One region of the Streptomyces sp. NPDC058295 genome, then DNA from elsewhere that is predicted to be linked to it. Evidence: riboswitches for the same ligand, from Rfam matches in the RefSeq annotation. Region 1 holds a riboswitch; each other region holds the start of a gene.
What was found. Region 1 has a riboswitch for S-adenosylmethionine ahead of thrC (threonine synthase). Riboswitches for the same ligand answer to the same signal wherever they lie in the genome.
Positions count from the first base shown of each region.

Region 2: it holds a riboswitch for S-adenosylmethionine, as region 1 does, so the genes downstream of both, ACFVYS_RS21770 (amino acid ABC transporter permease) here and thrC (threonine synthase) in region 1, are expected to answer to the same signal.
Region 3: it holds a riboswitch for S-adenosylmethionine, as region 1 does, so the genes downstream of both, ACFVYS_RS36700 (aminotransferase class V-fold PLP-dependent enzyme) here and thrC (threonine synthase) in region 1, are expected to answer to the same signal.
Region 4: it holds a riboswitch for S-adenosylmethionine, as region 1 does, so the genes downstream of both, ACFVYS_RS20900 (ABC transporter substrate-binding protein) here and thrC (threonine synthase) in region 1, are expected to answer to the same signal.

Region 1 covers NZ_JBHVYO010000006.1:238,597-246,052, reverse strand. The annotation lists gene ACFVYS_RS09265 (DUF3263 domain-containing protein) at 1-17, shown strand, start outside; gene otsB (trehalose-phosphatase) at 48-920, shown strand; gene ACFVYS_RS09255 (trehalose-6-phosphate synthase) at 908-2,320, opposite strand; gene ACFVYS_RS09250 (glucosyl-3-phosphoglycerate synthase) at 2,437-3,381, opposite strand; SAM riboswitch class I at 3,552-3,717, shown strand; gene thrC (threonine synthase) at 3,736-5,034, shown strand; gene ACFVYS_RS09240 (MoaD/ThiS family protein) at 5,153-5,428, shown strand; gene ACFVYS_RS09235 (cold-shock protein) at 5,882-6,088, shown strand; gene groL (chaperonin GroEL) at 6,434-7,456, shown strand, end outside.
Region 2 covers NZ_JBHVYO010000019.1:135,663-143,118, reverse strand. The annotation lists gene ACFVYS_RS21795 (class II aldolase/adducin family protein) at 40-726, shown strand; gene ACFVYS_RS21790 (carbohydrate kinase family protein) at 766-1,695, shown strand; gene ACFVYS_RS21785 (hypothetical protein) at 1,779-2,162, shown strand; gene ACFVYS_RS21780 (DoxX family protein) at 2,105-2,605, shown strand; gene ACFVYS_RS21775 (glutathione S-transferase C-terminal domain-containing protein) at 3,252-4,148, shown strand; SAM riboswitch class IV at 4,215-4,334, shown strand; gene ACFVYS_RS21770 (amino acid ABC transporter permease) at 4,730-5,710, shown strand; gene ACFVYS_RS21765 (amino acid ABC transporter ATP-binding protein) at 5,707-6,510, shown strand; gene ACFVYS_RS21760 (transporter substrate-binding domain-containing protein) at 6,583-7,456, shown strand, end outside.
Region 3 covers NZ_JBHVYO010000052.1:37,938-45,393, reverse strand. The annotation lists gene ACFVYS_RS36720 (NYN domain-containing protein) at 1-538, opposite strand, end outside; gene ACFVYS_RS36715 (hypothetical protein) at 608-847, opposite strand; gene ACFVYS_RS36710 (rhomboid family intramembrane serine protease) at 1,021-1,803, shown strand; gene ACFVYS_RS36705 (Lrp/AsnC family transcriptional regulator) at 1,800-2,081, shown strand; gene ACFVYS_RS36700 (aminotransferase class V-fold PLP-dependent enzyme) at 2,114-3,475, opposite strand; SAM riboswitch class IV at 3,655-3,771, opposite strand; gene trpD (anthranilate phosphoribosyltransferase) at 3,851-4,915, opposite strand; gene ACFVYS_RS36690 (cytochrome bc complex cytochrome b subunit) at 5,085-6,731, opposite strand; gene ACFVYS_RS36685 (ubiquinol-cytochrome c reductase iron-sulfur subunit) at 6,728-7,456, opposite strand, start outside.
Region 4 covers NZ_JBHVYO010000018.1:110,812-118,267, forward strand. The annotation lists gene ACFVYS_RS20890 (ABC transporter permease) at 100-1,107, opposite strand; gene ACFVYS_RS20895 (ABC transporter permease) at 1,104-2,063, opposite strand; gene ACFVYS_RS20900 (ABC transporter substrate-binding protein) at 2,072-3,694, opposite strand; gene ACFVYS_RS20905 (putative leader peptide) at 3,900-4,091, opposite strand; SAM riboswitch class IV at 4,051-4,160, opposite strand; gene ACFVYS_RS20910 (SAM-dependent methyltransferase) at 4,311-5,126, opposite strand; gene ACFVYS_RS20915 (kinase) at 5,450-5,983, shown strand; gene ACFVYS_RS20920 (ATP-binding protein) at 6,440-6,880, shown strand; gene ACFVYS_RS20925 (PP2C family protein-serine/threonine phosphatase) at 6,926-7,456, opposite strand, start outside.

The DNA of each region.
Region 1 (7,456 bases):
GGCGGGGGGAGCGCTAGCCGCGGGCGCGCGTTGGTTATCGTCGGTGTATGGGCACCCACGAGACGCACTCCTCGGAACCCGAACCCCTTTCCGTCCCCGTTCCGGTCACCCCGGCGGGCCGCGCCGCGCTCGACGCGATCCTCGGCCGGCCCTCCACCACGCTCGTCGCGCTCGACTTCGACGGCACCCTCGCCCCGATCGTCGAGAACCCGGAGGACGCCCGGGCGCACCCCGACGCCGTCCCCGCGCTCACCGCCCTCGCGCCGAAGGTCGCCGCCGTGGCCGTCATCACGGGGCGGCCCGCCGAGGTCGCCGTACGGCACGGCGGATTCGCCGGGGCCGAAGGGCTGGAGCACCTCTGCGTCCTCGGCCACTACGGCGCCGAACGCTGGGACGCCCGCACCGGCGCCCTGAGCGCCCCGGACCCGCACCCCGGAGTGGCCGCCGTCCGCGCGGAACTCCCGCGGGTCCTGGCCGCCGCCGGGGACCGGCCGGGCGTCTCGGTCGAGGAGAAGGGCGGCCGGGCCGTCGCCGTCCACACCCGCCGCGCCGACGACCCGCAGGCCGCCTTCGAAGCGCTGCGGGCCCCGCTCACCGACCTCGCCACCCGGCACGGTCTGATCGTCGAACCCGGCCGGATGGTCCTGGAGCTGCGCCCGCCGGGCACGGACAAGGGCGTCGCCCTGCTGGAACACGTCCGCGAGACCGGCGCGCGGTCCGTCCTCTACGCCGGTGACGACCTCGGCGACCTGCCCGCCTTCGCCGCCGTGGAGAAGCTCCGCGCGGACGGCGTACCCGGGCTGCTGGTGTGCAGCGGCAGCACCGAGGTCGGCGAACTCGCGGAGCGCGCGGACCTCGTCGTCGACGGGCCCGCCGGCGTCGTACGGCTGCTGCGGGAGCTGGCCGCTCAGCTCGGCTGAATCTCCCGCAGGGCGTTCAGCTGGTCCAGGAACCACCGGGCCGGGGGAAGCGCGGTCGCCGCCGCGGACAGCCGCTTCGTGCGCTCGGCCCGCTCCTCCGGCTTCATGGTCAGCCCCTCGTGCAGGGCGCGGGCGGTCTCCAGGATGTCGTACGGGTTCACCGTGATCGCGTCCTCGCCCAGCTCCCAGTAGGCCCCCGCCTCCCGGGACAGGACCAGCGCGCAGCCCTCGTCGGAGACGACCGGGACCTCCTTGGCGACCAGGTTCATGCCGTCGCGGATCGGGTTCACCATGGCCACGTCGGCCAGCCGGTAGGCGGCGAGGGAGCGGGCGAAGTCGTCCTTGAGGTTGAGCAGGACCGGGGTCCAGCCGGGCGTGCCGTAGGCGTCGTTGATCTCCTCGGACAGGCGCCGCACCTCGGCCATGTAGTCGCGGTAGACGGCGAGGTCCTGGCGGGAGGGGTAGGCGAAGGCCACGTGGACGACCCGCTCGCGCCACTCCGGGTGGTCGTCGAGCAGCTGCCGGTAGGCCAGCAGCCCGCGCACGATGTTCTTGGACAGCTCGGTGCGGTCGACGCGGACGATCGTCTTGCGGCCCTCGCCGATCTCCGCGCGCAGCGCCGCCATGCGCTCGTCGACGTCCGGCCGGTGCGAGCGCTCGCGCAGGAAGTCGGCGTCCGCGCCGAGACCGTGCACGCCGATCCGCGTCTTGCCGGGACCGCCGGCGAACTCCGCACAGCACGCGGTGAACGCGTCCGCCCAGCGCCGGGTGAGGAAGCCCAGGCGGTCCGCGCCCAGCATGCCGTGCAGCAGCTGCTCGCGGATGTCCCCCGGCAGCAGCGCGAAGTAGTCCACCGGCGCCCACGGCGTGTGCGAGAAGTGGCCGATGCGCAGGTCGGGGCGCAGCTCACGCAGCATTCCCGGCACCAGACACAGGTGGTAGTCCTGGACGAGGACCGCCGCGCCGTCCGCCGCCTCCTCGGCCAGCGCCTCCGCGAACGCCCGGTTGTAGGCCTCGTACGATGCCCACTGGCGGCGGAACTCCGCGTCGAAGGCGGGCTCCAGCGGTGTCTGGTAGAGCAGGTGGTGGAGGAACCACAGCACGGAGTTGGCGATGCCGTTGTACGCGTCGGTGTGCACGTCGGCCGGAACGGCGAGCATGCGCACGCCCTCCTCGCCGACGCCGCGCCGGACCGCCTCCCGGTCGCCGTCGGAGAGCGCCGAGCACACCCAGAGGGCGCCCGCCTCGGGTCCGATGGCCGACAGGCCGGAGACCAGCCCGCCGCCGCCGCGTTTCGCGTGCAGCGAGCCGTCCTCGCGCAACTCGTAGGAGACCGGACCGCGATTGGACGCGACCAGCACCTCGGCGGCCCGGGCGGCAGTGTCGTGCGTGGAAGCCATATGCCCAACCTAGCCCGGTCGGGAAACGCTCAAACGTACGGTCGCGCTGCGTGGACGGGCCGTGTCCGGCCGTGTCGCCGCTGTCGGCGCCATGCCGTATACGGCCCGTCCCGCGGTCACGCGACCTTGCGGGTCGCGTACTCCGCGATCTCCGCCATCGGCGGCCGTTCCTCGGTGTCCACGGAGTACGTGCGCGGCTCGAAGCCGTCCGTGCTCCGTTCGAACTGGGTGAGGGACGGGCGGATCAGGTGCCCGCGGGCCAGCCGGAGCTGGGCGGTGCGGTAGATCGCCGCCGCCATCCGGCCCAGCGCCTGCCCGTCCTGGTGACGGTGCTTGCGCACACCGATGTCGACCTGGGCGAGGGCGTCCAGGCCCACCAGGTGCAGGGCGTCCACCAGCATGCCCAGCTCCACGCCGTAGCCGACGGGGAAGGGCAGCTGCTCCAGCAGGCCGCGGCGGGCCGCGTACTCGCCGCCGAGCGGCTGCACGAACCCGGCCAGCTGCGGCCAGTGCATGTTCAGCAGCGGTCGGGCCATCAGCTCGGTGACCCTGCCGCCCTGGCCGGCCGCGCCGCCCAGCGGACGGTCGTACATGCCCTTGACCAGATCCACCCCGGGGTCGGTGAGCAGCGGGCCGACGATCCCCGAGACGAAGTCCGAGGAGAACTCCCTCAGATCCGCGTCGATGAAACAGACGATGTCCCCGGTGGTGACCAGCAGGGAGCGCCACAGGACCTCACCCTTGCCGGGCACGGCCGGTATCCGCGGCAGGATGTCGTCCCGGTGGACGACCCGCGCGCCGGCCGCCGCGGCCACCTCGGACGTACGGTCGGTCGATCCCGAGTCGACGACGACGATCTCGTCGACGAGCGGGACCTGGTGCATGAGGTCGTGCCGGATGACCGCGACGATGTCACCGACCGTCTCCTCCTCGTTCAGCGCGGGCAGGACGACGGACACCGACTGGTTCGTGGCGCGCTTCGCGGCCAGGATCCGGTGGAGCGGACGATCGGACGCGGACCAGGAGCGGGTGGCCAGCCAGCGCTCAGTTTCTCGAAGCACAGTCTGCGGCTCCTCACTGTCGTGATCACACCGGGTGCACGGAAGGTGACCGTGTGATCCATCTCGCGGTTCGGACGACTATCTCAACTGTCCTGGCCTTCGGTTACAGTCTTGAACAACGCGGATGACCATCGCATGTCCGAGGTCGCCCCCCGTTCACAACTTCATACCGCTCATCCAGAGGGGCAGAGGGATACGGCCCGATGAAGCCCCGGCAACCCTCCAGCCGGTCTCGTAACGATCACTGATCCACGTGGTGATCGCTTCGCGAGGCTCCCGGCTCGGGAAGGTGCCAAATCCGTCTCACGGCGAGATGCGTCGTGAGGAAGATGAGGAGAAAGGGCCTCGCCTCACATGGCTGCGCAGACTGTTGCAAGCACCACCGACTCTACGACGTCCTCTGCTGTCGATCTCGGTCCGGCCGCCGCGTTGAGCTGCCGCGAGTGCGGCCACCGCGTGCCCCTCGGCCCGCTCTTCGCCTGCGAGGAGTGTTTCGGCCCGCTCGAGATCGCCTACGACTTCTCCTCCTACGACACGGAGGAGCTCCGCAAGCGCATCGAGGCGGGGCCCGCGAACATCTGGCGCTACGCGCCGCTGCTGCCCGTCCCCGCGGACGTGGCCGACAAGCCGAACATCAACCCCGGTTGGACCAAGCTCGTCCAGGCCGACAACCTCGCCCGTGAACTGGGCGTCGACGCCGGCAAGCTCTTCGTCAAGGACGACTCCGGCAACCCGACGCACTCCTTCAAGGACCGGGTCGTCGCCCAGGCCATCGAGGCCGCCCGCGCGTTCGGCTTCACCACGCTCTCCTGCTCCTCCACGGGCAACCTGGCCGGTGCCGTCGGCGCCGCCGCCGCCCGGGCGGGCTTCCGGTCCTGCGTGTTCATCCCGCACGACCTGGAGCAGGGCAAGGTCGTCATGGCCGCGATCTACGGCGGCGAACTCGTCGGCATCGAGGGCAACTACGACGACGTCAACCGCTTCTGCTCCGAGCTCATCGGCGACTCGGCGGGCGAGGGCTGGGGCTTCGTCAACGTCAACCTGCGGCCGTACTACGCCGAGGGTTCCAAGACGCTGGCGTACGAGATCTGCGAGCAGCTCGGCTGGCGGCTGCCGGACCAGCTGGTCGTGCCGATCGCCTCCGGCTCCCAGCTCACGAAGATCGACAAGGGCCTCCAGGAGCTGATCAACCTCGGGCTGGTCGAGGACAGGCCGTACAAGATCTTCGGCGCGCAGGCCGAGGGCTGCTCCCCGGTGTCCGTGGCCTACAAGGCCGGGCACGACGTGGTCCGCCCCCAGAAGCCGAAGACCATCGCCAAGTCGCTGGCCATCGGCAACCCGGCGGACGGTCCGTACGTCCTCGACATCGCGCGGCGCACCGGCGGCGCGGTGGAGGACGTGAACGACGAGCAGATCGTCGACGCGATCAAGCTGCTGGCGCGGACCGAGGGCATCTTCGCGGAGACCGCCGGTGGTGTGACGGTGGGCGTGACGCGCAAGCTGATCGAGAGCGGTCTGCTCGACCCGACGCTCACCACCGTCGTGCTGAACACGGGCGACGGTCTGAAGACGCTGGACGCGGTGGCCGACGCCGGCCTGACCGCGACCATTCGCCCGACCCTGGAGTCGTTCCGGGACGCGGGTCTCGGCTGAGAGATTTGTTGTTCGTCTGCGGGCCGTGGGGCCGGTCGCGCCCACGCGCCGGCAGCCGCACGATCCAGACAGCCCCGCGCCCCTCTGGGGCGCTCCGCCTGACCGGAGGTCGAAAGTCATGAGCGTCACCGTCCGCATCCCCACCATCCTGCGCACCTACACGGGCGGCGCCGCCGAGGTGAAGGCCGAGGGCACGACCCTCGGTGAGGTCATCGCGGACCTGGAGAAGAACCACACCGGCATCGCCGCCCGGGTCCTGGACGACCAGGGCAAGCTGCGCCGGTTCGTCAACGTGTACGTGAACGACGACGACGTCCGCTTCGAGCAGGGTCTGGAGACGGCCACGCCGGAGGGCGCCGGCGTCTCGATCATCCCGGCCGTCGCGGGTGGCTGACCGTAGTTCAGTACCCATCGGTAGTAACCGTCGGTAACAGCGATTACCGAGCGTTCATCGAATTGCCCTCTCCGCGATAGAAGCGGAGGGGGCAATTCAGTGTGGTTGAGCGCGGTACAGTTGGGGAACCCGGTCCGGATCACCGGATCCGGAGCCTTTTATTTCTGCCCCGCGCCCGACAAGAAGCAGCCAATGTGTGCGCCTCTTTTGTGGCTTTTGCGGCATATGTAGGGCCCGACTTGCCCTTAATTCAGGCGAATTCTCGCCACATTACGGATCCCGCCCGTCCGGAATTCTCGTCCAAGTGACCTGTTGCAGAGGGCAGTTGGACAGATACATTCGGCCGCGGTCGACGCGTTCCGGCGCACGCCCCCAAGCCAACCGGGGGGTGAGGTCTGACCCGGGTCCGCGAAGTGTGGGTCCGTGCAAGGGCCAGTAATAGGGGAGTTAGGCATGGCTCAGGGCACCGTCAAATGGTTCAACGCGGAGAAGGGGTACGGCTTCATCGCGGTCGACGGTGGTGCGGATGTTTTCGTCCACTACAGCGCGATTCAGATGGACGGCTACCGCACCCTGGAAGAGGGTCAGCGGGTCGATTTCGAGATCTCGCAGGGTCAGAAGGGGCCGCAGGCGGACATGGTCCGGCTCGCGACCGGCTGAAGCACGCGCCGACTGAAAGCGTCGTTCTTCTGTACAACTGACGAAGGGCTCGCACTCCCACGGGGGGCGAGCCCTTCGGTCTGTCCGGGGGCGTCCGCGAGGCGTCGGCGGGACGTCCGTGAGGGGTGTCCGGAAGGGCACGGGTCCGGTGGAGGCGCTTGCACTCTCATGGGTCGAGTGCTAATCATTGGCGTTAGCACTCTGAAGGTGAGAGTGACAACGAGGACCGGGTCGGTGAGGCCCGCAGGCCAGGTGGGGCAAGGAACCACGAGGCCGGCGAGCCGTCCGTCGCGGGCGCCAGCGCGGTCCGGAGCAATCCACCCCAGTCCGGGAGGACCACTTCACATGGCCAAGATCATCGCGTTCGACGAGGAGGCACGGCGCGGCCTCGAGCGCGGCATGAACCAGCTCGCGGACGCCGTGAAGGTGACGCTCGGCCCCAAGGGCCGCAACGTCGTCCTCGAGAAGAAGTGGGGCGCACCCACGATCACCAACGATGGTGTTTCCATCGCCAAGGAGATCGAGCTCGAGGACCCGTACGAGAAGATCGGCGCCGAGCTGGTCAAGGAAGTCGCCAAGAAGACGGACGACGTCGCCGGTGACGGTACGACCACCGCGACCGTCCTTGCCCAGGCCCTGGTCAAGGAAGGCCTGCGCAACGTAGCCGCCGGCGCCAACCCGATGGCCCTCAAGCGCGGTATCGAGAAGGCCGTCGAGGCCGTCTCCGGTGCCCTGCTCGAGCAGGCCAAGGATGTCGAGACCAAGGAGCAGATCGCTTCCACGGCCTCCATCTCCGCCGCCGACACCCAGATCGGCGAGCTCATCGCCGAGGCGATGGACAAGGTCGGCAAGGAAGGCGTCATCACCGTCGAGGAGTCCCAGACCTTCGGTCTGGAGCTGGAGCTCACCGAGGGCATGCGCTTCGACAAGGGCTACATCTCGGCGTACTTCGCCACCGACATGGAGCGTATGGAGGCCGTCCTCGACGACCCGTACATCCTGATCGCGAACTCCAAGATCGCGAACGTCAAGGACCTGCTCCCGCTCCTCGAGAAGGTCATGCAGGGCGGCAAGCCGCTGCTGATCATCGCCGAGGACGTCGAGGGCGAGGCCCTGTCGACGCTGGTCGTCAACAAGATCCGCGGCACCTTCAAGTCCGTCGCGGTCAAGGCCCCGGGCTTCGGCGACCGCCGCAAGGCGATGCTGAACGACATCGCCATCCTCACCGGTGGCGAGGTCATCTCCGAGGAGGTCGGTCTCAAGCTCGAGAACACGACCATCGACCTGCTCGGCAAGGCCCGCAAGGTCGTCATCACCAAGGACGAGACCACCATCGTCGACGGTGCCGGCTCCTCGGACCAGGTCGCC
Region 2 (7,456 bases), on a different contig from region 1:
AACGTGACTTTGTTTCACGTTTACGCTACCTTCGCGCCCATGACCGCCTCAAGCTCGGCGCTGAGACAGGAGCGGGCCGCCGTCGCGGACGTCTGCCGGCGCCTGGGGGCCGAAGGCCTCCTCATCGGCACGGCCGGCAATGTGAGCGTACGCGTCGAGGACCGGGTCGCGGTCACCGCGACCGGAGCGGTCCTCGCCGAACTCACCCCGGACCAGGTGACCGTGGTCGACCTCGACGGCGAGGTGGTGGCCGGAAGCCTGCGGCCGACCTCGGAACTGGAGCTGCACCTCGGGGTCTACCGCCGCTACGGCACCGGCGCGGTCGTCCACACCCACGCTCCGATGGCCACCGCTGTCTCCTGCGTGCTCGACGAACTGCCCTGCATCCATTACCAGTTGCTCGCCCTCGGTGGCACGGTGCGGGTCGCGCCCTACGCCACGTTCGGCACCCCCGAACTCGCCGAGTCGGTACTCACCGCGCTGGACGGCCGCAGCGCCGCCCTGCTGGCGAACCACGGCGCCGTCACCCACGGAACGACCCTCGACAAGGCCGTGGAGAACGCGCTGCTGCTCGAATGGGCCTGCGGCGTCTACCAGCGCGCGGCCGCCATGGGCCGGCCCCGCTTCCTCGACGAGCGGCAGCAACTCGCCGTGATCGAGGCCGCGATCGCCCGCGGCTACGGCACCACCCACCCCGTACCACCCGCGCAGGAACAGAGCCGATGACGCCGCTGAGGCGACGAGGCCGATGAAGGGGGAAAGCCGATGAAGGTCTTCACCATGGGCGTGCACGTCCTGGACGTGCTGGTGCGGCCGGTGCAGGAGATACCCGAGGGCCAGGGCGCGACGCTGGTCGACGACATCCGGATGACCGCCGCCGGGACCGCGGGCGGCACGGCGCTCACCCTCGCCAAGCTGGGCGCGCAGGTGCGCAGCGCCGGCGCCATCGGCTCCGACCCGACCGGCGACCTGCTGGTGGGGTTGCTGGACCGGGCGGGCATCGACACCGGGTTCCTGGTCCGCCGCACGGACACCGCCACCTCCGCGAGCGTGCTGCCGATCCGGCCCAACGGCGACCGCCCCTCGCTGCACCTGCTCGGCGCCAACATCACCTACGGCCTCGACGACGTCCCCTGGGACGACCTCGCCCAGGCCGACCATCTGCACCTGGGCGGACCGGAGTTGATCGGCGTCGAGGCCGCCACGCGCATCCTGTCGTACGCCAGGGAACACGGTGTCGTCACCTCCGTGGACCTGCTCGCCCCTGGTGTCCTCGGCAGCTTCGAGCAGATCGAGGCGGCCCTGCCGTACATCGACCATCTGCTGCCCAACGAGGACCAGGTCCTCGGCTTCACCGGCGAGAGCGACCTGCTGACGGGCGCGCGCAAGCTCCTCGCCGCCGGAGCGGGCGTCGTCGCCGTCACCCGCGGCGGCGACGGCGCGCTCGTGGTGACCGCGGACGGCGCGGAACCGGTCCCCGCCTTCGTGGTCGACGTCGTCGACACCACCGGGTGCGGTGACGCGTTCTCGGCCGGCTATCTGCGGGGCGTGAGCCTGGGCCGTACGCCGAGCGACGCCGCCGTCCTCGGCAGCGCTGCCGCCGCACTCGTCGCGCAGGGGCTCGGCAGCGACCACGGCGACTTCGACCTCGCCGCCGCCGACGCCTTCGCCGCGACGACGAAGTCCCGCACCTGAGGGAGGTCCGGGGTTCGGTCGGGCCTCGCGGCCCGGCGCCCCGGCCGAGGACCCGGGGGCGGTCGTCCGGGAGGCGGGGCCGCGTGCCGTCGCCCTGCGGGCGCCGGCCGCCCCCCTGGCGGCAGCCGCACGGCGGCCGCGGCATCGGCTCGTCCCCGCCCGCGCGCAAGCGGCACCGGGCGGGCCGGCAGGAGGAGTCGACCCGGCTCTCGGCCGGCGTCCCGCTGCTTGTGCATCTCGCTTCCATGTTCACCGGAGCCCCACGGGTGGTACGCCACGAGCAGGCGGGCGCGGGCCACGACACCGGCGACGGCCGTACCGCTCTCGCCCACCACCCGCACGCGCCCATCCTCGTCAAGGAGTGCGCGCCGGGTGTACGGGCGCTGCCGACGGAGAAGAGGACATGGCGATGGGTGAGGCTTCGGACACCGCACTGCTGCTCGTACGGGTCGTGCTCGGTGGGGTGATGCTGGCGCACGGCTGGAACCACTGGCGCGGTGGAGGCGGCATATCCGGCACCGCCGGCTGGTTCGGCGGGCTCGGACTCACCCGCCCGAGACTCCAGGCGTGGCTCAGCGTCCTCACCGAACTCGGCGCGGGCGTCCTGCTGTTGGCGGGCTTCCTGACCTCACTGGCCTGCGCGGCGGTGCTGTCCGTGATGCTGGTGGCGGGCCTGCTCGCACACCGCCGCAACGGCTTTTTCGTGTTCAAGGAGGGCTACGAGTACGTCCTCGTCCTGGGCGTCCTCGCGGTGGCGCTGGGGGCATGGGGCCCGGGGAAGTACGCGGTGGACGAGGCCGCGGACATCGGGGTGACCGGCTGGACGGGCGCCGGTGTGGTGCTCGGGGTGGGTGTCGTCGCGACGGCCGGGCTGCTGGCGGTGTTCTGGCGCCCCCGGCAGGAGAGCTGAGAAGGCGCCTCACGCGCGTCGGGTTCATCGGACCGGGCGGCGGCCAGGGAGCGGCCATGGCCCGCCGGATCGTCGAGGCGGGCTCCGCGACCACCCTGTGCGCCGGACGGCCCGCCGCCCTCGTCTCCTCGCCGCCCTCGCCCCCTTCGTCGGTGCCGCCGCCGAGGCCGTCGGCTCACCCGCCGAACCGGCGGCCGTCAGGGTGGCGAGGGCGCTGCCCGCGTGCGACCGAGCGTCCCCGGGCCGCCCACTCACAGCGGGCCCTCCCGGGGTGGCGCCGGTGCTCCGGTACTCACCTGGTGGACGCCCCCTTGACGGAGGCTCGAGGCGGATCGACACTCGGTTCGGGAATCCTAGTGAACGGGTAGGGAAACAATGGGGCGACTGGAGCCGACCACCGGCCGAGCGGGCCGCACGGCGTGGTCGTCACCCCTTCTCACCTCCCGCCGTCACATCGACCTGAAGCGCGTCTGCAGCGCCATCAGGTTCCAGGACTGAGCCGGGCCCGTCCCCGCGCCGAACCGCACCGGCGGTGTCCCGAGGACGCGGCCGCACCCGGCACGTGCGGACGAGATCCGCACCTCCCTCTTCGACGTCGCATCCGCCGCGCGCACGTCCCTCGTGCGTCCCGCCCCCGGGGAGAGTCATGTCCGTCACACCACTGGCCGCCCACCCGTCCACCCGGCCCGCCGCCGCCTTCCGGGGCCGGATCGGCCGGGACGCGCGCAGCGGCCACTACGCGGTGCCGCGCCGCTACCGCCTCCATCTGGCGGCGGCCGACCCCGACTGTCTGCGCATCGCCGTCACCCACAGCCTCCTCGGCCTGGAAAAGGCCTGCCCGGTCACCTTCCTGCCCGCCGTCCCGGACTGCCCCGACGGAGGCCACTCCGCGCTGCGTCCGCTGTACGACGCCAGCGCGCACCGGTACACCGGACCCGCCCTGGCACCCGTGCTCAGCGACGACTGGTCCGGGCGCATCGTCAGCAGCCACGGCCCCGACATCGCCCGGGACCTGGCCCGTCACTTCGGCGGCGGCCGGCCCACTCTGTACCCGTGCGGCGAGGAGTCGCAGATCGAGGCCGTCGAGCGGATGTGCGCCCAGGGCATCGAGGAGGCCGCGCAGCGCGCCGGAGCGGCCGACGCCGAGGTGGCGGAGCGCACCGCCGCCCTGGACACGCTGCTCACCACGCTCGGGGTGCTGGAGCGAGGGCTCGGTGCCCACGAACACCTGATCGGCGATCAGATCACCGCGGCCGACGTGGAGTTGTGGGTCGCCCTGGTCCAACTCGACACCGTGCACCGCTACCACCTGGACGCGGCCGCCGTGCACCGCATCGCCGACCACCCCGCGCTGTGGGCCTACGCCCGCCGGCTGGCCGCTCACCCGGCCTTCGGCGCCCACCTCGACCTGGACGCCATCGCCCGCCGCCACCACGCCCGTTGCCAGGGCCTGGAGGCCGCCGGCGCCGCCGTCCAGATCCTGGACTGGGAGACCCACGCGGCAGACGGTTCGGCGGTCCGACCGCAGGTCAACCGGCCCTGACCCGGTCCATCCACCGGACCGCCGTTGACATTCGTTCGGGCAACTGTCTTACTTACGGCCCAGAACGGTCATGAGCGTCAGCGACAAGCCCTGGCTAGCTGACCGGCAACCCTCGCTCCGCGGTGGGGTGCCCCAGGTGACGACCGGACCGACGTTTCGGTAATGACGTATCGGTAAGCGCGAGGGCCCCTCAGGGGCCGGAACAGTGATGGTGACGGACATGTACGCAGCTCATCGGACGGCGCCGCGTCGCCCCCGGGGCTGCGTACGGCCGTACCTCGACATCCTCGTCGCCAACCGCGCCGTCGACCTCCTTCGCGTGAACAGCGCACTGTGTACCGCACCGGGCCGTGCCCGCTGTCGGGGCTGAACGAACCCCTCGCACCGCAGCCCCGCCGCCGCGTTCCTGACGAACACCGCCCGAGCGGTGTGCCGTTGTCCGCCCCACCCCGGTCTCCTGTACGCATCCGTGCGCCATGCCCTGTTCGCGCCCTCGGAGCGGTCCCCGCCGCCCGACGCAGCGCGTCCGGCCACGCACGTCCGCCGTGACCCGGGGTGTCCCACTCCCGCCGGAGCCCCTCATGAGTGAACCCCCAGGCGCCGTGACCCTCGCCGAGCCCGCACCCGCCATCGACGTCCCGCCGGAGAAGCTCACCGCCCAGCGCGTGCAGCCGCTGCGCAAGCCCGGCCGCTGGATCGCCACCGCCGTGGCCCTGGTCCTGGTGGCGCAGTTCACGCACGGACTGATCTCCAACCCCTTCTACCAGTGGGACCGCTTCGGCTACTGGTTCCTGCGTCCTGTCATCCTCGACGGACTGCTGATCACCCTGGAAGTCGCCGCCTACAGCGCGGTGTTGGGACTCCTCGGCGGCATCCTGCTCGCCCTTGCCCGGCTGTCCAGGAGCCCGGTGCTGCGCGCGGTCAGCTGGACCTACGTCTGGGCGCTGCGCTCCATCCCGCTGATCGTGGTGCTGCTCTTCCTCTACAACTTCAGCGCCCTGTACCAGACCCTGAGCGTGGGGGTTCCCTTCGGCCCGGCGTTCTTCCGCTTCGACGAGTCCCGGCTGGCCACCGACATGGTGATCGCCGTCGTCGGCCTCAGCCTCAACGAGGCGGCCTACGCCGCCGAAGTGGTCCGCGGCGGCATCCTCTCCGTCGACCAGGGCCAGCACGAGGCGGCCGCCGCCCTCGGGCTGCCCAAGCGCTACCAGTTCTGGAAGATCGTCTTCCCGCAGGCCCTGCGGTCGATCACGCCGAACTACGTCAACCAGCTGATCGGCCTGGTCAAGTCCACCTCGCTGGTCTTCTACGTGTCCCTGCTCGACCTGTTCGGCACCGCGCAGACCATGGGGGCCACCTACCCCGGCGACATCGTGCCGCTGCTGCTGGTCGTCACCGTCTGGTACCTGATCCTGACCAGCCTCGTCTCCGTCGTCCAGTTCTACGTCGAGCGGTACTACGCCCGGGGCGCCACGCGTTCCCTGCCGCCGACGCCGCTCCAGAAACTGCGGACCGGTCTCACCGACCTGCGGGCCCGCATCCGCCGGGAGGCCGCCGTATGACCGCCGAGACCGTGCCGAGCGCCGACACCGCCGGGATCGTGCCCGCCGCCGTCGAGGTGCACGAGGTGCACAAGTGGTACGGCGCCCACCGGGTCCTGGACGGGGTGAGTCTGACCGTGCGGCCCGGCGAGGTCACCGTGATCCTCGGCCCGTCCGGCTCCGGCAAGTCCACCCTGCTGCGGGTCATCAACCACCTGGAGAAGCCCGAGATCGGCTACGTCAGCATCAACGGCGAGCTGATCGGCGTGCGCCGGCACGGCGAGCGGCTGCGCGAGCTGAGCGAACGGGCCATCCTGACCCAGCGCGGCCGGATCGGCTTCGTCTTCCAGAACTTCAACCTCTTCCCGCACCTGACCGTGCTGGACAACGTCGCCGCCGCGCCCACCGCCACCGGGCGACTCGCCAAGGCCGCCGCCCTGGAACTGGCCCGTGAACTCCTGGACCGGGTGGGCCTCGCCGACAAGGCCGGCGCCTATCCCCGGCAGCTGTCCGGCGGCCAGCAGCAGCGCGTCGCCATCGCCCGCGCCCTCGCGCTGCGCCCCGGCGTCATCCTCTTCGACGAGCCCACCTCCGCCCTCGACCCCGAGCTCGTGGGAGAGGTCCTCGCCGTCATCAAGGACCTGGCGACCAGCGGCACCACGCTCGTCATCGTCACCCACGAGGTCGGCTTCGCCCGCGAGGTCGCCGACCGGGTGGTCTTCATCGACGGCGGGAAGATCGTCGAGCAGGGCCCGCCCGGCGAGGTCCTCGACAAACCGCGGCACGAGCGGACCCGGGACTTCCTCAGCAAGGTGCTCTGACACCCACGCGCCCCAGGCTTCCCCCCACGCCACCACCCTCTCGCCCAGTCACATCAGTCACAAAGGATGGCCATGTCTGCCCACTTCACCCGACGCAGCCTGATTCGCGGCATCACCGCGGCGACCGCGGTCGCCACTCTCGCCACCGGGCTCGCCGCCTGCGGTGGTGAGACCGAGGCCGCCACCACGACCGACAGCGCGGCCGGCAGCGTGACCATCGGCCGGGTGTCCAACGGCGCCGCCAAGGAGACCGCCCTGAAGGTCTCCGAGGTCAAGTCCATCAGCGCCGAACTGCCCGACGCGATCAGGAAGAGCGGCAAGCTGAACATCGGCATCGGCGCCCTGCCCTCCGGCTTCGCCCCGCTCGCCTACGTCGGCGACGACCAGAAGACCCTCACCGGTGCCGAGCCCGACCTCGGCCGCCTGGTGGCCGCGGTCCTCGGCCTGAAGTCGGAGACGAAGAACTTCACCTGGGAGAACCTCTTCGTCGGCATCGACAGCGGCAAGGTCGACGTCGGCTTCTCGAACATCACCGACACCGAGGAGCGCAAGAAGAAGTACGAGTTCGCCTCCTACCGCCAGGACAACCTCGGCTGGGAGGTCGAGAAGTCCAGCACGTGGAACTTCGACGGCAACTACGAGAACCTCGCCGGTCTGACCGTCACCGTCGGCTCCGGCACCAACCAGGAGAAGATCCTGCTGGAGTGGAAGAAGAAGCTGGAGTCCGAGGGCAAGAAGCTCACCGTCAAGTACTACCCCGACCGCAACGGCATCTACCTGGCGCTCGCCAGCGGCAAGATCGACGCGTACTTCGGCCCCAACCCCGGCATCGCCTACAACGTCTCCCAGACCGCGGGCAAGGCCAACGCCACCCGCAACGCGGGCACCTTCTCCGGCGCCGGTGAGACGCTCCAGGGCCTGATCGCCGCCACCGCCAAGAAGGACA
Region 3 (7,456 bases), on a different contig from region 1:
TCTTCGTGGCGTCCAGTTCGGCGCGCAGCCCCTCGCTGCCCGCCCGGGACTGCTCACGGGCGCGGTCGAGCTCCTCGCGCAGCCGCTCCAGTTCGGCCCGGCTCTCCTCGCCGGCCCGCTCGGCGTCCGCCCGCTGGGCCTCCTCACCGGCCGCGGTGACCAGCTTCACCCAGCCGGTGGGCCGCAGCACATAGGCCGCGGCCGCCACTTCGTGCGGGTCCGCGGCCGGGGTCGGCGAGCCGGAGTCGAGAGCGCCGGCGAGTTCCGGCTGGGCCTCTCTGAACTTCTCGGCGATGCGCTGCCGGAAGAGCGGATCGGTCTCCAGCGCGGCGGCCATCGCGTTGCCCGCGAACTTCGCCCGCCGGTTGGGTGCGAACCGGGCGTACTGCCGCAACTGGACGGGCAGTTCGCCGACGGTCAGCCCGCCGAAGCCGTCGGAGACGATCTGTACGACCCTGCGCCGCACGCCGTCCGGCAGCGGACGGTCGAGCATCTCGGCGGCGCCGTCGCCCGGCCCCCCGCCTGCGCTCTCCACCATCCGTCACACCCCAATACTGTGCGGGCCTCCCCCACTCTCGGCTTCGCTCGAGCGGGGGGACCCCCATCGTCAGGAACCGGCGCCCGGCCGATCCACGAGTTCCACCTGGTCCACGGCGTTGCACCAGCGGCACCGCACCGACTCGATGGTCTCACTGACCACCTCGCGCTCCTCGACCTTCGGCTCACCGGCGAGGTCGAGGTGCACGTACTCGACGACCTTCGACGAGCGCGTCACGTCGAACCGCGTGAGGTTGCCGCAGAGCGTGCAGCGCCACCGCGTCGCGGCGGTCGGCAGGGGAACCGTCATCGTGGCTATCCGCTTCCTTCTAGTGTCGTGCTTCCGGTTGTCGGGGTCGGGCCGGAGGCTCCCCCGCGCGTATGGCTCGTAACCCTACGGCCTGGCGGGTACTCGCCGCCCATCCGTCCGCGGCGGCGAGGCGGTCCGGACGAGTGCGTCTGCTTACGTCATGCTTTGTTCTCATGATCGGCGACTGGAACGGGACGGTCGGCAGGGTGGTCCGCAACCGCCCGGCGCCGGTGACCTACGCACTGATCGCCCTGTGCTGCCTGATCTTCCTGATCGGGCCCGCCTCGGGCTTCAATCCGTCGTACGGCTCCGGCGACGAGCTGCTGGCGGCGCAGCGCGCCTATTTCCGGCGCTGGGGCGTGGTGCCCGGCGAGCTCTTCGAGGGCGCGCCACGGGCCGCCCTGACCCCGGCCACGGCCCTCTTCGTCCACGGCAGCTGGGTGCACCTGCTGGGCAACATGCTCTTCCTCTACGTCTTCGGGACGATGACCGAGGACCGGATGGGCCGCGTCGAGTTCACGTTCTTCTACCTCGGCTGCGGCTACCTGGCCCTGCTGGGCTACGCCGCCGCCAACGCCGAGTCGTCGCAGTCCCTGGTCGGCGCCTCCGGGGCGATCTCCGCGGTCCTCGGCGCGTTTCTGTATCTGTTCCCCCGGGCGCGGGTGACCAGTCTCCTGCCGTTCCTGTTCTTCCTGCCGCTGCGCTTCCCCGCGTGGGTCGTGCTGCCCTTCTGGGCGGCCCTGCAGTGGGTGGCGGCGGGGCGGGCCGCCCAGGGGCCGGGGGTGGCCTATCTGGCGCACCTGGTGGGCTTCGGCCTGGGACTCCTCTACGCGTGGGCCCGTTTCGGAATGGGGCGCCCGAAGGGCGGCCCGGGAAGGGCGGCGGTGGGGGACGGGCGGGCGACTAGAGTGAAGCCCGCCCCAGCTCCGGCTCCCGAGGGAGAGAACCAGCCGTGATCACCGCGATCGTCCTCATCAAGACCAGCGTGGACCGGATTCCCGAGATCGCGGAGCGGATCGCTTCGCTGGACTCCGTCAGCGAGGTCTTCTCCGTCACCGGGACGTACGACCTGATCGCCATGGTGCGGGTGAAGGAGCACGAGGACCTGGCGGAGGTCATCCCGGGCAGCATCAGCAAGATCCCCGGGGTGGAGGGCACGGACACGCACGTCGCCTTCCGCACCTACTCGCAGCACGACCTGGAGGCGGCGTTCGCGATCGGGCTGGACTCCTGACCGGCTGACACCGCCTCCCGGCGGACCGTCGCTCAGACCGCGGGCACGCAGCGGCCGTCTTCCGTCCGGTACTGCCACCGCGCGCCCTCGCTCACCAGTTCGCGCACCGCGCTCACGAAGCGCTCCACGTGCTCGTCCGGGGTTCCCGCGCCGAAGCTCACCCGGATCGCGTTGAGCGACTTCTCGCCGGGAGCCGCCTCGGGGGCGCCGCACTCGCCCTGGTTCCGGGGGTCGCTGCCCAGCAGGGTACGGACCAGGGGGTGGGCGCAGAAGAGGCCGTCGCGGACCCCGATGCCGTACTCGGCGGACAGGGCGGCGGCGAAGTGGGAGCTGTTCCAGCCCTCGACGACGAAGGAGATCACGCCGACCCGCGGGGCGTCGTCGCCGAACAGGGACAGCACCTTCACCTGCGGGACCTCGGCCAGACCGGCCCGCACCTTCGCGATCAGGTACTCCTCCCGGGCGACCAGGCTGTCGAAGCCCGCCTCGGTGAGGGCCTTGCACGCCGAGGCGATGGAGTAGGCGCCGATCACGTTCGGGGAGCCGGCCTCGTGGCGGGCGGCGCTCTCGTGCCACTCCACGTCCACTCCCCCGTCCTCGCGCCGCGTGACCTTGCGGCTGGCGCCGCCGCCCGCGAGGTACGGGTCGGCCGCCACCAGCCAGTCGGCGCGGCCGGCCAGCACGCCGGACCCGAAGGGCGCGTACAGCTTGTGACCGGAGAAGGCGATCCAGTCGACGTCGAGCTCCCGCACGGAGACCGGGTGGTGCGGGGCCAGCTGGGCCGCGTCCAGGACGATCCGGGCGTCGTGGGCGTGCGCGGCGGCCGCCAGCTCGCGTACCGGCCACAGCTCGCCGGTGACGTTCGAGGCGCCGGTGACGCACACCAGGGCCGGGCCGTGGGGGTCCCGGTCGGCGAGGGCCCGCTCCAGCGTCTCGACGGCCTGGCGCGGGGTGCGCGGGGCATCCAGGTAGGTGACCCGGGCGTCCTGCCAGGGCAGCAGCGAGGCGTGGTGCTCGGTCTCGAAGACGAAGACCTGGCAGCCGGCCGGGAGGGCCCGCGCCAGCAGGTTGAGGGAGTCCGTCGTCGAGCGGGTGAAGACCAGCTGGTCGTCGGGGCGGCAGTCCAGGAACTCGGTCACCGTCCTGCGGGCGTTCTCGAAGAGGTCCGTGGACAGCTGCGAGAGGTAGCCGGCGCCCCGGTGGACGCTGCCGTAGTACGGGGCGTAGGCCGCCACGTCGTCCCAGACCCGCTGGAGGGCGGGGGCGCTGGCCGCGTAGTCGAGCGCCGCGTAGGTGACCTCGCCGCCCGTCACGAGCGGGACGGTGACATCCCGGCCGAGAACGGGCAGCGGGGCACAAACGGTACGGGCGGCGGCAGCGGTGGAGACAGACATGGCGAACTCCCGTGAGAGGCAAGGGGGAACCGCCGTGCGAGCGGACATGGCTCTAGCACGGAGGAAGTGAAAGGGGTGTGCGGAGGCGGGGCTCTACGCCCTATCGCATTCGCTTGCTCACGGAAGGCTCCCTCGAACGACCAGGACCCCTGGCGGTACTCACTCAGAAGAGTGCGAGGGGTCCGCGCTTGCCGTAGACCTCGCTGCCTACGACCTGGTCTTCACCCGGGGCACCCCGCCACGGACGGAGGGTTGCCGGACAGTCGGCCGGGGCCTCATGACTGTCACTCATGACCTGATACAGGAACGTACGTGAAGTGATCGCCGTCCCGCAACCCGTGTCCGGATCGCGGGACGACGGTCAGCGGAGAGCCGTCACGCCTGGGTGGCGGCCACCCAGCGGTCCAGCGCCCGTTTGGCCGCACCCGAGTCGATCGACTCGGCCGCCTTGGCCATGCCGTCGCGCAGTTGCCCGGCAAGGGTCCCGGAGCCCGGCTCCAGGGCCACCAGCGCCGCCGCCGAGTTCAGCAGCACGGCGTCCCGCACCGGGCCCGTCTCGCCCTCCAGCAGGCGGCGGGCGACCTCCGCGTTGTACGACGGGTCCCCGCCCCGCAGCGCCTCGACCGGGACCAGTTCGAGCCCGACGTCACGCGGGTCGAAGGTCTCCTCGGTGACCTTGCCGTCGCGGACGACCCACACATGGGACGTGGCCGTCGTGGTCAGCTCGTCGAGACCGTCGTCGCCCCGGAAGACCAGGGACGAGTTGCCGCGCTCGGCGAAGACGCCCGCGACGACCGGCGCCATCCGCGGGTCCGCGACCCCGACCGCCTGGGCCCGCACCTTGGCGGGGTTGGTCAGCGGGCCGAGCACGTTGAACACCGTGCGGATGCCCAACTGGCCGCGCGCGGCGCCCACATGACGCAGCGCCGGATGGAACTTGATCGCGAAGCAGAAGGTGATCCCGGCCTCCTGGGCCACCTCGGCCACCCGCCGCGGGGTCAGCTCCAGATTGACGCCGAGCTTCTCCAGGACGTCGGAGGCGCCGGACGCGGAGGACGCCGCCCGGTTGCCGTGCTTGACGACCGTGGCACCCGAGCCGGCCACGACGATCGCCGACATCGTGGAGATGTTGACCGTCTTCGCGCCGTCCCCTCCGGTGCCGACGATGTCGACGGTCCGGCCGGGCACCTCGATCAGGTTGGCGTGCTCGTACATCGCCCGGACGAGCCCGTTGATCTCTGCGACGGTCTCGCCCTTGGCCCGCAGCGCCACCACGAACCCGGCGATCTGCGCGTCGGTCGCCTCGCCGCGCATGATCCGGTCCAGCGCCCAGAACGTGGCGTCGGCGTCCTGGTCGCGGCCGTACAGCAGACCGTTCAGTACCTCGGGCCAGGAACGGCCCGCCGCGGTGTCGCCTCCAGCGGGGGTCACAGCGCTCATAGCCGCTCCTGCGTGTGTCGTCGTGTTCGTCGGGTACGTCGGACGTCGTGTGCCGTCGTGCGCCTCGTGACAAGGTGCACCCCACCCTATCCAGCCCGTGGGCACGGCAAAGGGCCCCGTCCGAAGACCGGACGGGGCCCTTTCCTGCGGCGTGGCGACGCCTCAGCGATCAGTGGTGGCCGTGGCCGCTCGTGATCTCCTTGTACTCCTCGACGGTGGCCTTCGGAATCTGCTGGTCCTCACCGAAGTACGCCCCGCTGATCTTGGCGCGGAGCTTCTCCTTGCCCTTCACCTTGCGCTCGACGCCGTTCTCGTCGACGGCGGCGCCGATCGCGGCCGGCTCGTACTGCTCGTGCGCCGTGAGGGTGTGCAGCTGCTCCTGGCTGAGCGGCTCGTGGATCTCGATGAACTCACCGTGCGGCAGGCGCTTGATGGTGCCGGTCTCGCGACCGTGCAGCACCTTGTCCCGGTCCCGGCGCTGGAGGCCGAGGCAGATCCGCTTGGTGACGATGTACGCGATGACCGGTCCGGCGATGAAGAAGATCCGGACGAACCAGGTGATCGCGTTGATCGACAGGTGGAGGTGGGTGGCCCAGAGGTCGTTGCCACCGCCGACCAGCATGATCATGTACATCGTGACCCAGGCGACACCCAGCGCGGTGCGCGTCGGGGCGTTGCGCGGGCGGTCCAGGATGTGGTGCTCGCGCTTGTCGCCCGTGACCCACGACTCGATGAAGGGGTAGAGCGCGAGAATCGCGAGCAGCACACCGAACAGGACCAGCGGGATGAACACACCCAGGACCAGGGTGTGGCCCCAGATGTTGATCTCCCAGCCCGGCATGAAGCGGATCAGACCCTCGGCGAAGCCCATGTACCAGTCGGGCTGGGCGCCGGTGGACACCTGGTCCGGACGGTAGGGGCCCATGGCCCAGATCGGGTTGATCTGCGCGATGCCCGCGATGACCCCGATGACACCGAAAACCAGGAAGAAGAAGCCTCCGGCCTTGGCCATGTACACCGGCAGCAGCGGCATGCCGACGACGTTCTTGTTGCTCTTTCCGGGGCCCGCGAACTGCGTGTGCTTGTGGTAGAAGACCAGGATCAGGTGGCCGACCACCAGCCCGAGCATGATGCCCGGCAGCAGCAGGATGTGGATCGAGTAGAACCGCGCCACGAAGTCGTGGCCCGGGAACTCCCCGCCGAACAGGAACATCGAGATGTACGTGCCGACGATCGGCATCGACAGGATCGCGCCCTGGGTGAAGCGGACACCGGTGCCGGAGAGCAGGTCGTCCGGGAGCGAGTAACCGGTGAAACCGGTGAACATGCCGAGGACGAACAGCAGGAAGCCGAACAGCCAGTTGATCTCACGCGGCTTGCGGAACGCGCCCGTGAAGAACACCCGCATCATGTGCACGAACATGCCGGCGAGGAAGATCAGCGCCGCCCAGTGGTGGATCTGCCGGATGAGCAGACCGCCGCGCACGTCGAAGGAGATGTGCAGGGTCGAGCTGAACGCCTCGGACATCAGCTGTCCCTGGAGCGGGACGTAGCTGCCGTGGTACTCCACCTCGTTCATCGACGGGTGGAAGAACAGCGTCAGGTACACACCCGTGAGGATGATGATGATGAAGCTGTAGAGGCAGATCTCACCCAGCATGAACGACCAGTGGTCGGGGAAGATCTTGCGCATGTTGGCCTTGGCCAGGGAGTAGATCCCCAGCCGGCCGTCGGCCCAGTCGGCGATCCGCTCGCCCGCCGGAGCCTTCCCGCGGTCGCGGGCTTCGGTGCTCTCGGTCTTCTCGTTCGTGCTCATCCGCGCTCCCAGAAAGCAGGACCGACGGGCTCTTCGAAGTCGCCGAGCGCCTCGAGATAGCCCTCGTCGTTCACACCGATGCGCAGCTGCGGCAGGGCGTGGCCGGCGGGACCGAAGATCACTCGGGCACCGTCGGAGAGGTCGAAGGTGGACTGGTGGCAGGGGCACAGCACGTGGTGCGTCTGCTGCTCGTACAGCGAGATCGGGCAACCGACGTGGGTGCAGATCTTCGAGTACGCCACGATGCCCTGGTAGGACCAGTCGAGTTCCTGCTTGTCCTTGATGTTGTCCGGCTGGAGCCGGACGATCATCAGGGCCGCCTTGGCGATCTCGTTCTGGAACTCCTCGTCGTGCTCCTCCAGGCCCTCGGGCTTGGCGAAGGTGAGCGAACCGACGGCGACGTCCGAGGGACGCAGCGGCTCGTTCGTGTTCATGTTGACGAGCAGCTTGCCCTTGGCCCACAGCGTGTGACGCAGCTTGTCCTCGGGCAGCGGGCCGAGGTCGCGCAGCAGCACGACACCGGACAGCGGCACGAGGGTGAGCGCGCCGAACATCGTGTTGCGGATCAGCTTGCGACGGCCGAGCGCGGACTCCTTGGCACCCTGCTTGAAGTCCGCGTGAACCTTCGCACGGACCTCGGGGGGCGCGGCGATCGCGTGCCGCTCGTCGGCGACCTCCACGTCGGACATCAGGGTGCGGGCCCAGTGGACCGCGCCGGCGCCGAT
Region 4 (7,456 bases), on a different contig from region 1:
CGGTCTGGTCGGTCGCGGACTCGTGGGTCACGGACTCGTGGGTCACGGTTTCTTCCGTCACGGGTACGTCCGTCTCGGGTTCGTTCGTCGTGGGGCCGGTCATCGCCGGCGGGACCATTCGCCGTCCAGCGCCCGCGCGATGCGGTTGGTGGCGAGGCCCGTCGCCGCGATCGCCAGTCCGGGCAGCGCGGTGAGCCACCAGGCGTTGGCCAGGTAGTTGCGCCCGTCGGAGATCAACGTGCCCCATTCCGGCGCCGGTGGGGGCGCCCCGTAGCCGAGGAAGCTGAGCGAGGACACGGCGAGGATGGCGGCGCCGAACTCGAGGGTGGCGAGCACGATCACCGGGCCCGCCGCGTTGGGCAGGACGTGCCGGCCCAGCACCGAGTACCAGCGGGCCCCGCAGGAGCGCGACGCCTCGACGAAGACCGCCTGCCGCACCCGCAGTACCTCCGCGCGGGTCACCCGGGCGAAGCCGGCCACGCTGGCGATGCCGACCGCGACGGCCACCTTCACCGTTCCGTAGCCCAGTGCGGTGACCAGGGCCAGGGACAGGAACAGCGACGGGATCGACAGCAGTACGTCGACTAAGCGCATCAGCACGTCCTCGACCCAGCGGCCGACGAACCCGGCGACCAGGCCGATGAGGCCGCCGACCACGAACGCGAACCCCACCGCGATCAGGGTCGCCTTCAGCGACAGCTGGGCACCGTGCACCACCCGCGAGAACACGTCACGTCCCAGCTCGTCGGTGCCGAACCAGTGCCCGCCGCCGGGGCTCCGGAAGTTCTCCGCGGGCACCCCGTGCAGCGGGTCCTGTGAGGTGAACAGCCCTGGCCAGAAGGCGGCCAGCACCACCAGCACCAGCACCAGGACCGAGGCCAGCAGCCCGGGCCGGCGCAGCAGGAACACCAGGAACCGCCGCGGTCCGACACCGCGTCCGGCACTCGCGGGGCCCGGGTCGGCCCCCGGATCCACCGGCCGGGCCAGGCGGGCCGCGGCTTCGACCGGTCCGACCGGTCCGACCTCTTCGGTAGTTCCTGCCGTCCCTCCCGTTTCGGCGGTTCCGGCGGTTCCGGCGGTGACACCGTCGGCAAGTGTCCGGCTCATGCGGGACGCACCTTCCTGGTCGCCGCCACCACGATCCGCGGGTCGAGCAGCGGGTAGACGAGATCGACGATCAGATTGGCCGCCACGAAGATCAGCGCCCCGAACACCACGACCCCCTGGACCAGCGGGATGTCCTGGACCGTGACCGCGGCGGCGGTCACGCGGCCCAGACCGTCGCGGGAGAACACCGTCTCGACGACGACCGAACCGGCGATCAGCTGGCCGGCCAGCAGTCCGACGACCGTCAGCGCCGGCAGCGAGGCGTTGCGCAGCGCGTGCCGCAGATGAATGCGCAGCCGGCCGGCGCCCTTGGCCCGGGCGGTCTCCACATAGGCCTGGTCCAGCGCCGTGAGCAGGCTCTTGGCCAGCACCTGCGCCACCAGGGCGCCGGTCGGGATCGCCAGCGTGACCGCGGGCAGCACCAGGCCCCGCAGCCCGTCGTTGCCGAACGCGGGGAACAGTCTCGTCCGGAAGGAGAACAGCTCGACGAGGACCAGCCCGACCCAGAACGTCGGCACCGAGACCCCCAGCGGCGGCAGTGACAGCAGCAGCTGCCGCAACCAGCGCCGGGTGGTGTAGGTCGCGAGCACCGCGAGCCCGCCGCCGAGGAACACCGCGAGGAGCAGTGCCGCCCCGGTCAGCTGGAGGGTCTGCGGCAGCGCGTCGGCCAGCGTCGAGGTCACCGGTCGGCCGGTGGACACCGAGTCGCCGAAGTCGCCGCGCACCGCCCTGCCGAGATAGTCGGCGTACTGCGCGAGAATCGGCTTGTCGAAGCCGTACTCGTGCCGCAGTGCCGCGAGTTGGGCCGGATCGACCTGCCCGGTGTCCGCTCCCGCGCCGGCCATCGCCGAGACGGGATCACCGGGCAGGTAGTCCAGTACGAGGAAGGACACCGTGTAGGCCGCCCAGAGCACGCCGAGGGCCTGCGCGAGTCGTTTGACCACATAGAGACGCATGCCGGCGGCTATCCGATCCAGGTGTCGTGCAGCTGGATCCGGCTGGAGGCCTCGAAGTCGAGGTGGTGCACCTTCTTCGCGACCCCGAGCTGGGTCTGGAGCTCCACCACGGGTACGACGTAGGCGTTCTGCACGATCAACTGCTGTGCCTGGGTGACGAGTTGCTTGCGCTTCGCCGCGTCGGTCGTCGCGGCCTGCCGGGTCAGCGCGGTGTCCAGCGGGCCGGCCGGCAGGTGGTAGAAGTTGGCCAGCCGGGTGGAGTACGAGCTGCGCAGGATGTCCGGGTCGGCGCGGGTCACGTTGCCCCACACCGCGTCGAAGTCACCGGACTGAAGGGTCGGGGAGAACTGGGCGATCTGGAGCTGCTTGAGCACCACCTCGACACCGACGGCCTTGAGCTGCTGCTGGATCAGTTCCAGCGCGGGCTGGGTGGTGGCCGCGTTGGCGAACCACTTGACGGTCAGGCTCAGCTTCTTGCCGTCCTTGACCCGGACGCCGTCGCCGCCCGCCCGCCAACCGGCCGAGTCCAGCAGGGACTTCGCCTTGGCCGCGTCGAAGGTCAGGTCGGAGCCGAGATCGGTGTAGTCCGGTGTGGTGTGGGCCAGGATGCTGGTCGCCGGCTCGGTGCCGGTCGGGAACACGGCGTCGACGATCTGCTGCCGGTCGATGGCGAACAGGATCGCCTGGCGTACCTTCGCGTCCTTGAAGAGCGGCCGGGAGTTGTTGAGCCCGAGGTTGAACACCACACCCGGGTTGGCCCGTTGCTGGAGGTTCACCGCGCCGCCGCCCAGCGCCGCCTCGTTGGCCCTGCCGACGCTGCCGATCGCGTCTACCTGGCCGGACTGGAGGCTGCCGGTGCGCACGCCCGCCTCGGGCACCACCTTGAACACCAGCTTGTCCAGGTATGCCTCGCCCTGCTTGGTCCACAGCGAGGAACCCCAGGCGTACTTGGCGCGCTTGGCCAGGGTGATCGACTGGTTCTGCACATAGCCGTTCAGCACGAACGGCCCGGAGCCGACCACTCCCTTGCTGCACTTCTCCTGCGGGCTCCTGCGCACGCTCGCCGACGACTCGATCCCCAGCGAGTGCGTGGCGGTGGCCTGGAGGAACTGCGCGTTGGGCTGCTTGAACTTCACCCGGACCGTGAGCGGGCCCACGGCGGTGGTGCTCTCCACGCCGCTCAGGTACCCCTGGGCGAGGGTGCCGAGGGCGCCGAGCTTCGGAACCGCGTCGAAGTTGTCCTTGACCACCTGCGCGGTGAGCGGTGTCCCGTCGCTGAAGGTCACCCCTGATCTCAGGTGGAACGTGAACGTCGTGGTGTCCGGGCTGATGTCCCAGCTCTTCGCGAGCCACGGCACGATCTTGCCGGTCTTGGGGTCCTGGTCGGTGAGGGAGTCCACGACCTGACGCAGTGAGTAGATGGTGTCGTTGCTGCCCACCTGCTGCGGATCCACGCAGCCGGCGTCGGAACCCACCGCGAAGGTCAGGGTGCCGCCCGACTTCGGGCTGCCGCCCTCGCCGCTCGAGCTGCCGCTGCCGCCCGACGAGCAGGCGCCGAGCAGCAGGCTGCCGGTCACGAGTGCGGCGAGCGCCGCCCATCGGGGGGTACGGGAATCCGGATGCGCTGTCACGGGATGGTTCTCCTACTCCAAGGTCACCGCGCACAGGCCGGTGCGGAACGCGGCCATGGCGATGCGCGGAGGGTGCCTGCCCCGCACGGGCCGGCACTGCTCAGAACTGTTCAGGGGAAGGGGACGTCGACGACCGGGTCGATGGCGACGTCGATGACGGCGTGACCGCGCGGTGGGCGAGGGTCAGCCTGCGGGGTGGGCGTGATCAGCCCTGACACAGACAGCTGGCGGAGCGCTGCAGGTCGATGTGGCGTCGGCGCGAGAATCCGGAGAACAGTGCCGCGGTCGCGATCGAGGCACTCAGGTTGCCGCTGTGCCGCACGCTGGTCCTCCCCGTCTCAGGCCCCTGGACCGGGGCCACGCGCTTGCGGGGTCGGTGACCCCGCCGGGCTTTCACCTGGAGCACCCCACCGCGGAGGAGGGTTGCCGGTCAGCTAGCCAGGGCTTGATGCTGACACTCAATGCCGGGGTCGATCTTACGGAGTACTGACATTATCCGTCAATATCGGTAGGAGAGTTGAACGGCTCCGCCGCACCGGCTTGGACGGCGGGTGTGGCGGAGCGGCGTCAGCGCGCGTCGGCCGCCCGTCCGGTGCGGAGGGCGGCGGCGCGGGTGCTACGGCTTGCGGGCGAGGCCGCCGTGTTCGCCGATCACGTCCGGGGCGGGGGAGGTGGCCTCCGGGCGCCAGAGGGGGACCGAGACGACTCCGGGCTCCAGGAGCTCCAGTCCGTCGAAGTACGCCGTGATCTCGTCGACGGAGCGCAGGTTGTACGGGACGGCGCCGCTCTCGTTGTACGCGTCCTGGGCCTCTTCGAAGACCGGGTCGATGCCCCGCGAACCGTCGTTGACGGAGAGGTAGCTGCCGGACGGCAGTGCCGCCATCAGGCTGGTGACGATGGAGCGGGCCTGGTCGTGGTCGGCGACGTGGCCCAGGATGTTGCTGAGGATGAGCGCGGTGGGACGGCTGAAGTCCAGCGTCTCCGCGGCGCTCGCCAGGATGCGCTCCGGGTCCAGCACGTTGGCGTCGACGTAGGAGGTCGCGCCCTCCGGGGTGGAGTAGAGCAGGGCGCGGGCGTGGGCCAGGACCAGCGGGTCGTTGTCGACGTAGACGATCCGCGTCTCGGGGGCGAGGCGCTGGGCGACCTCATGGGTGTTCTCGGCGGTCGGCAGGCCGGTTCCGACGTCCAGGAACTGCCGTATGCCCGCCTCGGAGACCAGGTACGTGATGTTGCGGCGCAGGAACGCGCGGCTGCTGCGCGCGATGGTGACGATGCCGGGGAACACGGCGGTGTAGGCGTCGCCGGCCTGCTCGTCGACGGGGTAGTTGTCCTTCCCGCCCAGCCAGTAGTTCCAGATGCGGGCCGAGTGCGGCACCGAGGTGTCGATCTTCTGAGGTGCCGCTGAACCGGGCGTGGTCACATGGTCGGTCATGAGGGGTGTCCGTCTTTCGGCCGAGGCGTGGGCAGTTCGAGCCACAACTTACGTCCCAACGACCCTGGTACGTACACCCGTTCACATTTTCGCTCGGTTCGAACGGTGCTCACGCGAAAACGAGCCGGCTTCACACCTGGCTGCCGGCCGGTCCGGCCGCGCCGTCGGACACACCGCCCGTACCTCTCCCGGGCCCCTCAACTCGCCCTGTGCACGAGTGAATCGAGACCGCCGAATCCTTCCTCCGACTGGCCCCGCCACCGCGCGGAACCGGGAGCGACGCGCGCGCCGATGTCGGCCGGGCCGGTAGCGTGAGCCCCGTGATGGTGGGCACCCCAGAGACCCGGTTGATCGTCCTGCGCGGCAACAGCGCTTCGGGCAAGTCGGCGGTGGCGGCCGGTCTCCGCGAGAGGTTCGGCCGGGGCCTGGCCCTGGTCGGGCAGGACAACCTCCGCCGGATCGTGCTGCGCGAGCACGACCGGCCCGGCGCGGCGAACATCGGGCTGATCGAGGCCGTCGCCCGTTATGCCCTGGACGCCGGCTACCACGTCGTCCTCGAAGGCATCCTCTACGCCGACCGGTACGGGCCCATGCTCGGACGACTGCGCAGGGAGCACCGAGGTCCGACCCACGGCTACTACCTTCATGTGCCGCTCGCCGAAACCCTGGTGCGTCACGCCACGAAGCCGATCGCCCACGAGGTCGGCGAGGCGGATCTGTGTGCCTGGTACCGGGAGCTCGATCTGCTGCCGGGCGCCGTCGAGACCGTCATCGGCGCCGACAGCACGCTCCCGCAGACCGTCGAGCGCATTCTGCTCGACACCGGCCTGGACCGGCTTCCCGCCCGGGAACACTGACACCGGGGCCGGTCCCGCACCGGGTCCGACCGGTGCCGTCGAAGCCACCCGCGTTCAGGCGCCGCTCCTGGAGTCGCCTTCGAGGATCACGCGCAGCACCGTGGGTGTCACCGGTGCTGCCCGTGCCCGAACGGCCTTCGCTCACGCCCTGCCTCCTGAGGGGGTGTCACCGCCGCAAGTCCGACGGCGACTTGCCGCAGCAACGTGACGGGTACCGGCTCGCTGAAATTGTCAGGCAGTCGGTTGCAGCTTGAACTTCGTTGCGAGCATAGTTACTTGAGTGAAGCGTGCTGCCGAACTCGAGCGTTCCCCAGCCGACCCCTGCCACCCCCACAGGAGTTGGATCGCTCGGGCGGTCGCGGTACCGGGCCCGTACGGAACACCCCCTCCTCGTAGGTCCGTTGCTCACCATTCCCCGCCTCTGGCTGCTGCCGCCCCCCACGGAAGGCGACCACCGTGTCCCCCCACACGACGTCCTCACCCCGGCCCTTGGACACCTGGAGCCCCGATCGGACGCACTGGATCGAACTCCCGGCACACCGCTCCAGCGTCTCGGTGGCCCGCCGTGCCATGAGCGCGCGACTGGCCGCCTGGCGGCTGCCGGGCGAGCTGTGCGCGGACACCGTCCTGCTCGTGTCCGAGCTGGCCACCAATGCCGTACGGCACGCGTTCGGCACCCGGTTCCTGTGCGGTGTGGGACTCGTCACGGACGGGCGGCTGCGCCTGGAGGTGCACGATCACGACCGCACGGGACGGGGCCTGCCCCGCTGTGAGCCCGGACCGGACGACGAGGGCGGCCGCGGCCTCTTCCTCGTGGAGCAGCTCGCCGAGACCTGGGGAGTCGACCTGTCGAGCCTCACCGGCGGCAACGCGGTCTGGGCGACCATGACGGCCTGAGCGGCCCCGGGAACCCGGCACGCCCCGGCGGCCGGGCCCGGTGACTCAGCACCCGGCCGGGGTCAGCTCGGCCAGCAGCAGGGTGCGGTCGTCGGCTCCGGCCGCGCCGGAAGGGTCGTGCAGGAGTCGACGGCACAGGGACGGCAGCGCGTCCTGCCCGTCGCCGCCCACGGGCTCGGCGGCGGCCGCCGCGTCCACGGTGCGCGCGAGGCGGGTGATCTCCTGGTCGATGTCGGCGTCGCGGGACTCGACCAGACCGTCGCTGTAGAGCACCAGCAGGGCCGGATCCGGCACGCTCAGCACGGTCTCCTCGTAGCTGCCCGCCCCGAGCCCGAGGGGCAGACCCGCCCCGGTCAGCCTGACCGGCGCCGTACGGCCGTCCGGGCCGCGCAACAGCGGGGGAGGATGGCCCGCCCCCACCAGGGTGCAGGTGCGCCGCCGGGCATCCCACTCGGCGTATATGCAGGTCGCGAAGGACACGCCGGGGGAGTCGCCGGCGAGGGCGTCGAGCCGTCCTATGAGATCGGCCGCGGGGATGTCGAGCGCCGCCAGGGTACGGACGGCGGTGCGCAGCTG